DNA from 2 places in the Shinella zoogloeoides genome. Region 2 is predicted to be linked to the other one. Evidence: predicted binding sites of a transcription regulator. Region 2 holds the regulator's gene; the other holds the start of a gene.
What was found. The regulator HrcA, encoded in region 2, represses chaperone genes, less so after heat shock. The targets are predictions, from matches to a motif close to GTTAGCACTCNCNNNNNGNGAGTGCTAAC.

Region 1: the regulator HrcA is predicted to act here: its motif matches at 2,634-2,662, upstream of groES (co-chaperone GroES).

What each region holds. Positions count from the first base shown of each region.
Region 1 is NZ_CP132311.1:640,656-645,366, reverse strand. Features, by position in the region: gene Q9316_RS04070 (hypothetical protein) at 194-547, opposite strand; gene Q9316_RS04065 (bifunctional riboflavin kinase/FAD synthetase) at 555-1,535, opposite strand; gene Q9316_RS04060 (TIGR01459 family HAD-type hydrolase) at 1,555-2,403, opposite strand; gene groES (co-chaperone GroES) at 2,720-3,016, shown strand; gene groL (chaperonin GroEL) at 3,073-4,711, shown strand, end outside.
Region 2 is NZ_CP132311.1:3,129-7,839, reverse strand. Features, by position in the region: gene ptsN (PTS IIA-like nitrogen regulatory protein PtsN) at 1-194, shown strand, start outside; gene Q9316_RS00925 (sulfite exporter TauE/SafE family protein) at 270-1,022, opposite strand; gene grpE (nucleotide exchange factor GrpE) at 1,128-1,751, opposite strand; gene hrcA (heat-inducible transcriptional repressor HrcA) at 1,896-2,975, opposite strand; gene rph (ribonuclease PH) at 3,129-3,845, shown strand; gene Q9316_RS00905 (VOC family protein) at 3,860-4,276, shown strand; gene rdgB (RdgB/HAM1 family non-canonical purine NTP pyrophosphatase) at 4,285-4,711, shown strand, end outside.

The sequences.
Region 1 (4,711 bases), 640 kb from region 2:
ATGACGGCGAGGGCGCTTTCGAGAACGCCCGAAATCCCGGACCTTCCGGCCTCGCTCAGAGCGCGCGGAAGGCCGGGCCACTAATTCGCAGATCGATGGTCAGCCGGTTGAGCATCATGCGCGCGGTATTACGGCCTTTTCGGCGGTTTGAAAAGGGCGCAAAAGCGAAACGGACACTTTGGCCGGCAGGATGTCAGCCTTCGCCGCCCTGCCCTCTTGCAGGGCGCGCAGCTTCGGCATTCCAGACGACAAGCCGCGCGTCGGGAGCCTCGCGGCACAGCACGACGGCCATGTTCTCCCGCATCCGGCGGCGGAAGCGCGACGCATTGCGGGCACCCCAGACGCCGGCGAACTCAGCGCCCGTCGCATCGTTTCTGAAGATGGCCGCCCCACCGAAGGCTGCGGAAAGCCCGTCCGTACCGAAAACGCCACCCCCGCCAAAGACGGCGACGATCTGCTCCAGCGGCGCGATGCTGACCACCGTGTCGCCGGACGGCGCAAATCCGGGCGACCGGAAGAGATAGAGGGGACACGGCGCGGTTGCCATGGCAGGCCTAGAAACAGAGACGCCGGTCGATCGGCCCCAGCGGCGTGACGCCGGCAAGCAGCGCCCTCGCCTCCTCCTCGTCGCGCTTCATCTGGACGACGAGCGCATCGAGGCCGTCGAATTTCAGTTCGTCGCGCAGGTGGCCGAAGAAGGACACCGCGGAGACCTCGCCGTAGAGATCGGCGGAAAAGTCGAAGAGGAAGGTTTCAAGCAGCGGGGCGCCGTCCGTATCGACCGTCGGGCGGCGGCCGTAGCTGGCGACGCCGTCATGGAGGCTGCCGTCCGGGCGGCGGTAGCGCACGGCGTAGATGCCGTTGCGCAGCTCCACTTCCGGCGGAAGCTGCATGTTGGCGGTCGGGTAGCCGAGCGTGCGGCCGAGCTGCTTGCCGCCGATCACCTCGGCCTCCACCGTGTAGCGGTAGCCGAGCTGGCCGGCCGCTTCGACGACCGCGCCCTCGCCGAGCAGGGAGCGGATGAAGCTGGAGGAGATAACCGAGGCGTTCTCGTCGCGGAAGGCATCGACCAGCGTCACGCCGAAACCGTTGTCCTGCCCCGCGGCCATCAGGAAGGCCGGGCCGCCCTCCCTGCCCTTGCCGAAATGGAAGTCGAAGCCGGTGACGACCTCGGAGGCGTGCAGCCAGTCCATCAGAATGGCGCGGATGAAGTCGTGCGCTGAGATTTCGGAGAAGCTGCGGTCGAAGGGATATTCGATGACGGCGGAAAAGCCCATGCCTTCGAGGATGCGCGCCTTCAGCGGCGCGGGCGTCAGGCGGAAGACGGGCCTTGCCGGGCGGAAGACCGTGCGCGGATGCGGCTCGAAGGTGAGGACGAGCGCGGGTATGCCGCGCTCCCTCGCAATGTCGAGCGCCCGTTGCAGCACCGACTGGTGGCCCCGGTGCACGCCGTCGAAATTGCCGATGGCGATGACGCCGCCGCGCAGGTGCTCCGGCAGCGGCTGCTTCGTCTCGTTCCTGTGAAATACCGTCATGACGACCGTCTCCGTCCCGTCACCGCAGCCGGGGCATCCACCATTTCGGGTGGGCGTTTTCCTCGGCCAGGAAAGCCGCCAGCTTCGCCTCGTCCGTGCGCCCCGCCTCGACATAGTGCTGCGCGTGGATGCCGCCCGAAATATAGAGCACGTCGAGGCCGAAGCCTTCGGCGCCGCGCACGTCCGTCGGCATGCCGTCGCCGATGGCGATCACGCGGGAAAGGTCGAAGGCGCCGCGCATCTCGCGCGCCTCGGCCAGCGACTTCTCGTAGATCGGCCGATAGGGCTTGCCGGCGATGCGGGTGGTGCCGCCAAGGACCTCATAGAGCTGGGCAAGCGCGCCGGCGCAGGGAATGAGCCGGTGGCCGCGCTCGACGACGAGATCGGGATTGGCGCAGATGAAGGGCAGATCGCGCGCGGCGAGCGCCGTCAGCTCGGCGCGGTAATCCTCGATGCTCTCCACTTCGTCGTCACGCAGGCCGGCGCAGACCACCACGTCGGCCGCCTCCAGGCCCGCCTGCTCGACGCCGAGGCCGTCGAGCAGCGGATGATCCTTGTCCGCGCCGATGAAATAGACCCTCTTCGGAGCATCCTCGATCAGCGCGCGGGTGACGTCGCCGGAGGTGACGATGCGGTCATAGGCGTCGTCGGTGACGCCGAGGCCGCGGATTTGCACCTTGACGCCCGGATGCGGGCGCGGCGAATTGGTGATGAGGACCACCGTCAGGCCCGCCGCGCGGGCTTCAGCCAGCGCTTCGGAGGCGGCGGAAAAAGCCTCGACGCCGTTGTGCAGGACGCCCCAGACGTCGCAAAGCACCACGTCATAGTGTGAGGCGATGTCGCGGAAGGATTGGATGCGCTGAGCCATGAACGGTTTCCGTATCGAGATAAGCCGGACGACATTGCAAAGCGACGCCAAGAAAACAAGCCTCTCCCCGCAATTTTGCCCCATCCACAGGGAAACGGACGAAATTTCATCGGGCTGCCTTGATGCCGTGGGATATCGCTCCCATCTGGCGGCAGCGGTAACCATTCCGGCCGAAATAATTTAGGGGCGCCGTTCTTGACTCATAAGCCGCCGCCGCCTATCTCGGCATCGCTAGCACTCACAAACGGAGAGTGCTAACATCAATCCGGCGGATCCGTTCACGATCCGCAGTGTCATTTGATCGAGGGATAAGACAATGGCAAGCACCACCTTCCGCCCGCTTCATGACCGCGTCGTCGTTCGTCGCGTCGAATCCGAAGCCAAGACCAAGGGCGGCATCATCATTCCGGACACCGCCAAGGAAAAGCCGCAGGAAGGCGAAGTCGTCGCCGTCGGTTCCGGCGCCCGCGATGAATCCGGCAAGGTCATCGCGCTCGACGTCAAGGCTGGCGACCGCGTTCTGTTCGGCAAGTGGTCGGGCACCGAAGTCAAGCTCGACGGCGAAGACCTTCTGATCATGAAGGAAGCCGACATCATGGGCATCATCGGCTGATCTGCCGGTAACGTTCCTTTCGAAATTCGCTGATACCTCATTCAGGAGTTCACACAATGGCAGCCAAAGAAGTCAAATTCGGCCGCACCGCGCGCGAAAAGATGCTGCGTGGCGTCGACGTCCTCGCAGACGCCGTCAAGGTAACGCTCGGCCCGAAGGGTCGTAACGTCGTCATCGACAAGTCCTTCGGCGCTCCGCGCATCACCAAGGACGGCGTTTCCGTCGCCAAGGAAATCGAACTGGAAGACAAGTTCGAGAACATGGGCGCCCAGCTCGTTCGCGAAGTCGCTTCCAAGACCAACGACATCGCCGGCGACGGCACCACGACCGCAACCGTTCTTGCCCAGGCCATCGTTCGCGAAGGCGCCAAGGCCGTTGCAGCCGGCATGAACCCGATGGACCTGAAGCGCGGTATCGATCTCGCCGTCGCGGAAGTCGTCAAGGATCTCCAGGCCAAGGCCAAGAAGATCAACACGTCGGAAGAAGTCGCCCAGGTCGGCACGATCTCCGCCAATGGCGAGAAGCAGATCGGCCTCGACATTGCCGAAGCCATGCAGAAGGTCGGCAACGAAGGCGTCATCACGGTTGAAGAAGCCAAGACCGCCGAAACCGAACTCGAAGTCGTCGAAGGCATGCAGTTCGACCGCGGCTACCTGTCGCCCTACTTCGTGACCAACCCGGAAAAGATGGTCGCCGACCTCGAAGACGCCTACATTCTCCTCCACGAGAAGAAGCTCTCGAACCTGCAGGCGATGCTCCCGGTTCTCGAAGCCGTCGTCCAGACCGGCAAGCCGCTGGTCATCGTCGCTGAAGACGTCGAAGGCGAAGCCCTCGCGACGCTCGTCGTCAACAAGCTGCGTGGCGGCCTCAAGATCGCTGCCGTCAAGGCTCCGGGCTTCGGCGACCGCCGCAAGGCCATGCTCGAAGACATCGCCATCCTGTCGGGCGGCACGGTGATCTCCGAAGACGTCGGCATCAAGCTCGAAAACGTCACGCTCGACATGCTCGGCCGTGCGAAGAAGGTTTCGATCTCCAAGGAAAACACGACGATCGTCGACGGTGCCGGCCAGAAGGCTGAAATCGAAGGCCGCGTCGCGCAGATCAAGGCCCAGATCGAAGAAACCACCTCCGACTACGACCGCGAGAAGCTCCAGGAGCGCCTGGCCAAGCTCGCTGGCGGCGTTGCCGTCATCCGCGTCGGCGGCTCGACGGAAGTCGAAGTGAAGGAAAAGAAGGACCGCATCGACGACGCCCTCAACGCGACGCGCGCTGCCGTTCAGGAAGGCATCGTACCGGGCGGCGGCGTAGCCCTGCTCCGCTCTTCCACGAAGATCGCCGCCAAGGGCGAAAACGACGACCAGGAAGCCGGCATCAACATCATCCGCCGCGCCCTCCAGGCCCTCGTTCGCCAGATCGCGGAAAACGCAGGTGACGAAGCTTCGATCGTCGTCGGCAAGATCCTCGACAAGAACGAAGACAACTACGGCTACAACGCCCAGACCGGCGAATACGGCGACCTCATCGCCCTCGGCATCGTCGACCCGGTCAAGGTTGTCCGCACCGCCCTGCAGAACGCCGCTTCGGTTGCCTCGCTGCTGATCACGACGGAAGCCATGATCGCCGAACTGCCGAAGAAGGATGCACCGGGCGGCATGCCCGGCGGCATGGGCGGCATGGGCGGCATGGACATGATGT
Region 2 (4,711 bases):
TGGACGACCAGCCGGTCGACCTCGTCTTCCTGCTTCTGGCGCCGGAAGGCGCCGGGGCGGACCATCTGAAGGCGCTCTCCCGCATCGCCCGCGTGCTGCGCGATCCTGCCATGGTCGCCAAGCTGCGCGCGTCCGACAGCGAGAGCGCGGTCTACGCCTGCCTCAGCGAGGAACAGGCGTCCAACGCGGCCTGAGGCCGCGTAGGCACCACTATCGATCGCCTACCGAAACCGCCGCGGACCAACGTCCTGCGGCGGTTTTCGTTCGGCTCATGCAGATGCGAAGAGAGGCGGCAGCGTGGCGGCGAGCATCGCCGCGCCCGAGGCCGTCAGAAGCCCGAGCACGATGCGGCGGAAGGTCGCTTCGCTGATGCCGATATAGAGCCGGCTGCCAAGCAGGGTCGGCAAAAGCATGGCCGGGGCGACGACGGCGAACATCGGCACCATCTCGACCTTGACCATGCCGGTGGCGAAATAGGTCGCCATGGTGACGGCGAGCGTCGCCAGATTGAAATTCTGGATGACCGTGCGCTGGGTGTCCTTGTCAATCTGCCGCAGCGTGCACCAGAGCGTCGGCACCGGGCCGGAAAAGCCGCCGAGGCCGGCCATGACGCCGCCGACCAGGCCGGCCGCGCCGTCCGCCAGCCGACCGCCGAAGCGGACCGGCGGCAGCGCACGCGAAAACAGCATGATCGGACACCAGACGACCAGCACGAGGCCAAGCACGGTCTTGAAAAGCCGCGCATCGAGCATCGGCAGGATCGCCGTCCCGATCGGGATGCCGGCAAGGCCGCCGACGAGAAAGGGCAGGAGAACCGGCAGGCTGAAGCCGCGCCGGACGGACAGTGCGCCGACCACCTGCCCCGTCAGCGCCCCGAATACGACGAGCACGGCTGCCAGTTGCGGCTCGATCGTCCAAGCCCAGAAAGACATGGCAACGAGGCCGAAGGCGAAGCCGGACAGGCCCTGCACGAAGCCCGCGACGATCGCGCCGAGCGCGATGATCCACACGGTTTCCGACACGGCCTTCCTTTCGGGATGGAGAATGCCTGCCGGTCGTCATCGCCCGGCCAAGAAAAACGCCCGCACCATTGCTGCTGCGGGCGTCCTGATCGTCGAAAGGGCCTATCAGGCCTGTGCGGCGCTCGCCTCGCCGGCGGGGGCCTTCGGGCCGCCCTTGGATACGCCCACCATGGCCGGGCGCAGCACACGCTCGCCGATGACGAAGCCGGCCTGCACGACCTGGACCACCGTGTTGTTGGCGACCTCCGGGTTCGGCACTTCGAACATGGCCTGATGGAAGTTCGGATCGAATTTCTCGCCCATCGGATCGAGCTTGCGCACGCCGTGACGCTCCAGCGCGGCGAGCATGGAGCGCTCGGTCATCTCGACGCCTTCGGCGAGCGCCTTGAGGCCGGCATCCCCGCTTTCGAGCGCGTCGGCCGGGATGGCATCGAGCGCGCGGCGCAGATTGTCGGACACGGCCAGCATGTCGCGCGCAAAGCCGGCGACGGAATAGGACTTGGCGTCCTTCACGTCGCGCTCGGTGCGGCGACGCAGGTTGTCCATCTCGGCGGCTAGGCGCAGATACTTGTCCCTGAGGTCGGCGTTGTCGGCCTTGAGCACCTCGATCGGATCGGGCTCGGCCGGCGCTTCCGCCTCGGCGGCAGCTTCTTCCGCAGCGTAGGCTTCTGCGGCGACCTTGTTTTCCACCGCCTCGTCAGGTCCGTGTTTCTTGCTCTCGTCGGTCATGACGTACTCCGAATTGCATATTTAAGGGGGTTGCGCCCGATATCGAGCTTTGAGCCTGAAAAATCAAGGGCTGATGCCCCGAAAGGCCGGTTCTGTCGCCGCATGCCGTTCTCGCAAACCGCTACGCACGTTGCGCGATACGCTTCAGCGCGAAAGCCGCGACATGAGCTGGGCCGTATAATCCACCATGGGCACGATACGGGAATAGTTGAGCCGCGTCGGCCCGATGACGCCGACGGCACCGACGATCTTCTCGTCGCTGTCCCGATAGGGCGCGACGATGAGCGAGGAACCGGAGAGCGAGAAGAGCTTATTTTCCGAGCCTATGAAGATGCGTACGCCCGGCCCCGTCTCGGCGAGGTTCAGGAGCTCGATCAGGCTGTCCTTGCGCTCCAGATCGTCGAAGAGCATGCGCAGGCGGTCGATGTCCTCCGCGCCGGCGAGGCCTTCGAGCAGGTTCGCCCGGCCGCGCACGATGAGCCGCGTCGGCTTAGCCTCCTCGAAGCCGCCGGACCAGACGGCAAGCCCGCGTTCGACGAGATCCTGCGACAGTTTATCGAGCTCGCCGCTGATTTCGCCACGCAGGCGCTCAAGCTGCGCGCGGGCCTCGACCAGCGTGTTGCCGGCAAGGTGCGCATTGAGGAAATTGGCCGCTTCCGTGAGCTGTGAGCCGGTCACGCCCGCCGGCAGTTCGATGATGCGGTTTTCCACCTGGTCGTGATCGCCGACGAGCACGACGAGCGCCTTGGTCGGCTCCAGGCGGATGAATTCGACATGCTTCAGCACCGCGTCGTTCTTGGTGGTGATGACGAGGCCGGCGCCGCGCGACATGCCTGACAGTGCCTGGCTCGCCTCGTTCATCATGGTCTCGACGGCCGAATACTTCTCGCCATGCGGGCGCACATGCCGCTCGATCGAGGCGCGGTCCTCCGCCGAAATATTGCCCACCTGCATGAAGGCATCGACGAAGAAGCGCAGGCCGAGCTGCGTCGGCAGGCGCCCGGCGCTGATATGGGGCGAGTAGATGAGGCCGAGTTCCTCCAGATCGCTCATCACATTGCGCACGGAGGCGGGCGAGAGCGACATGGGCAGGATGCGCGACAGGTTGCGCGAGCCGAGCGGCTCGCCGCTTTCCAGATAGCTTTCCACGATGCGGCGGAAGATTTCGCCCGAACGCTCGTCGAGCGCCGCCTGACTGTCAGGACCCGGAGATCTCAAAACCATCTTTCAACCGCAACCCTTGTTATTCCCCGGGAATATAGTGATTTGGACGGCCAGCGCAAAACGGATTTTCCCCGCCGCCGGCCCTCGACCATTCCATCGCCCGGCGAACTGGTCTAAAGCACCTTGCAAGATATCATGAGACAGGAGTTCGCAATGCGGCCGTCCGGCAGAAAAACCGATCAGATGCGCAAGGTTTCCTTCGAGCGCAACGTTTCCAAACATGCCGAAGGCTCCTGTCTCGTCAAGTTCGGCGACACGCATGTGCTGGTGACGGCGAGCCTTGAAGAAAAGACCCCGCCGTGGCTGCGCAACAGCGGCAAGGGCTGGGTGACGGCCGAATACGGCATGCTGCCGCGCGCCACCGGCGACCGCATGAAGCGCGAAGCCGCCGCCGGCAAGCAAGGCGGACGCACGCAGGAAATCCAGCGCCTCATCGGCCGGTCGCTCCGCGCCATCGTCGATCTCGAAGCGCTCGGCGAACGCCAGATCACCATCGACTGCGACGTCATCCAGGCCGATGGCGGCACCCGCACGGCCTCGATCACCGGCGCCTTCGTCGCGCTGCACGATTGCCTGAAGTGGATGGAAGCGCGCAACATGATCAAAGTGGAGAGGGTCCTGAAGGATCACGTCGCCGCGATCTCCTGCGGAATCTTCGCCGCCCAGTCGGTCATCGACCTAGACTATCTGGAAGACTCCGCCGCCGAGACGGACGCCAACTTCGTCATGACCGGCTCGGGCGGCATCGTCGAAATCCAGGGCACCGCGGAAGGCAAGCCGTTCACGGAGGAGGAATTCTCCAACCTGATGGCGCTCGCCCGCGCCGGCATCGCCGACCTCGTCGCCCTGCAGAAGCAGGCCATCGCCTGAGACAAGGCTTTCCCATGACCGCCGCGATCGAAGGCATTCTCGAAACCGCGCTCTATGCGGACGACCTCGACGCGGCGGAAGCCTTCTACGGCGGCATCCTGGGGCTGGAGAAGATCACGCGGCAGGCCAACCGCCATGTCTTCTTCCGCTGCGGCCCCGGCGTCCTCCTGATCTTCAATGCGAAGGAGACCGCCGTGCCACCCCCGCCGCACGCCTTTCCCGTGCCGGTGCACGGAACGTACGGCCCGGGCCATGCCTGTTTCCGCGTTCCCGGGCCGGAGCTTGATTTCTGGGTGAAAAAGCTGGAAGAAGCCGGCATCGCCATCGAAGCGGACTTCCGCTGGCCGAACGGCGCCCGTTCCATCTATTTCCGCGACCCCGCCGGCAACAGCCTGGAATGTGCCGAGCCGGGCCTCTGGAACATCGGTTAAGGACCATCATGCGCAAGCTCGACACCAAGACGATCGTCGTCGCCAGCCACAATGCCGGAAAGATCCGCGAGATCGAGGACCTGATCGGTCCCTTCGGCTTTTCCGCGAAATCGGCGGCGGAGCTGAAATTCGAGGAACCGGACGAGACGGGCACGACCTTCGAGGAGAATGCGACGATCAAGGCGCTCGCCTCGGCCAAGGCGTCGGGCCTGCCGGCCCTGTCCGACGATTCCGGCCTCGTCATCGATGCGCTCGATGGCGCGCCTGGCGTCTACACCGCGAACTGGGCGGAGAAGGAAGACGGCACGCGCGACTTCGCCATGGCCATGGAGAAGGTGGAGAAGGCGCTCACTGACAAGGGCGCGAGCGAGACGAAGGACCGCACCGCGCGCTTCGTCTCCGTGCTGTGCCTTGCCTGGCCGGACGGCCATACGG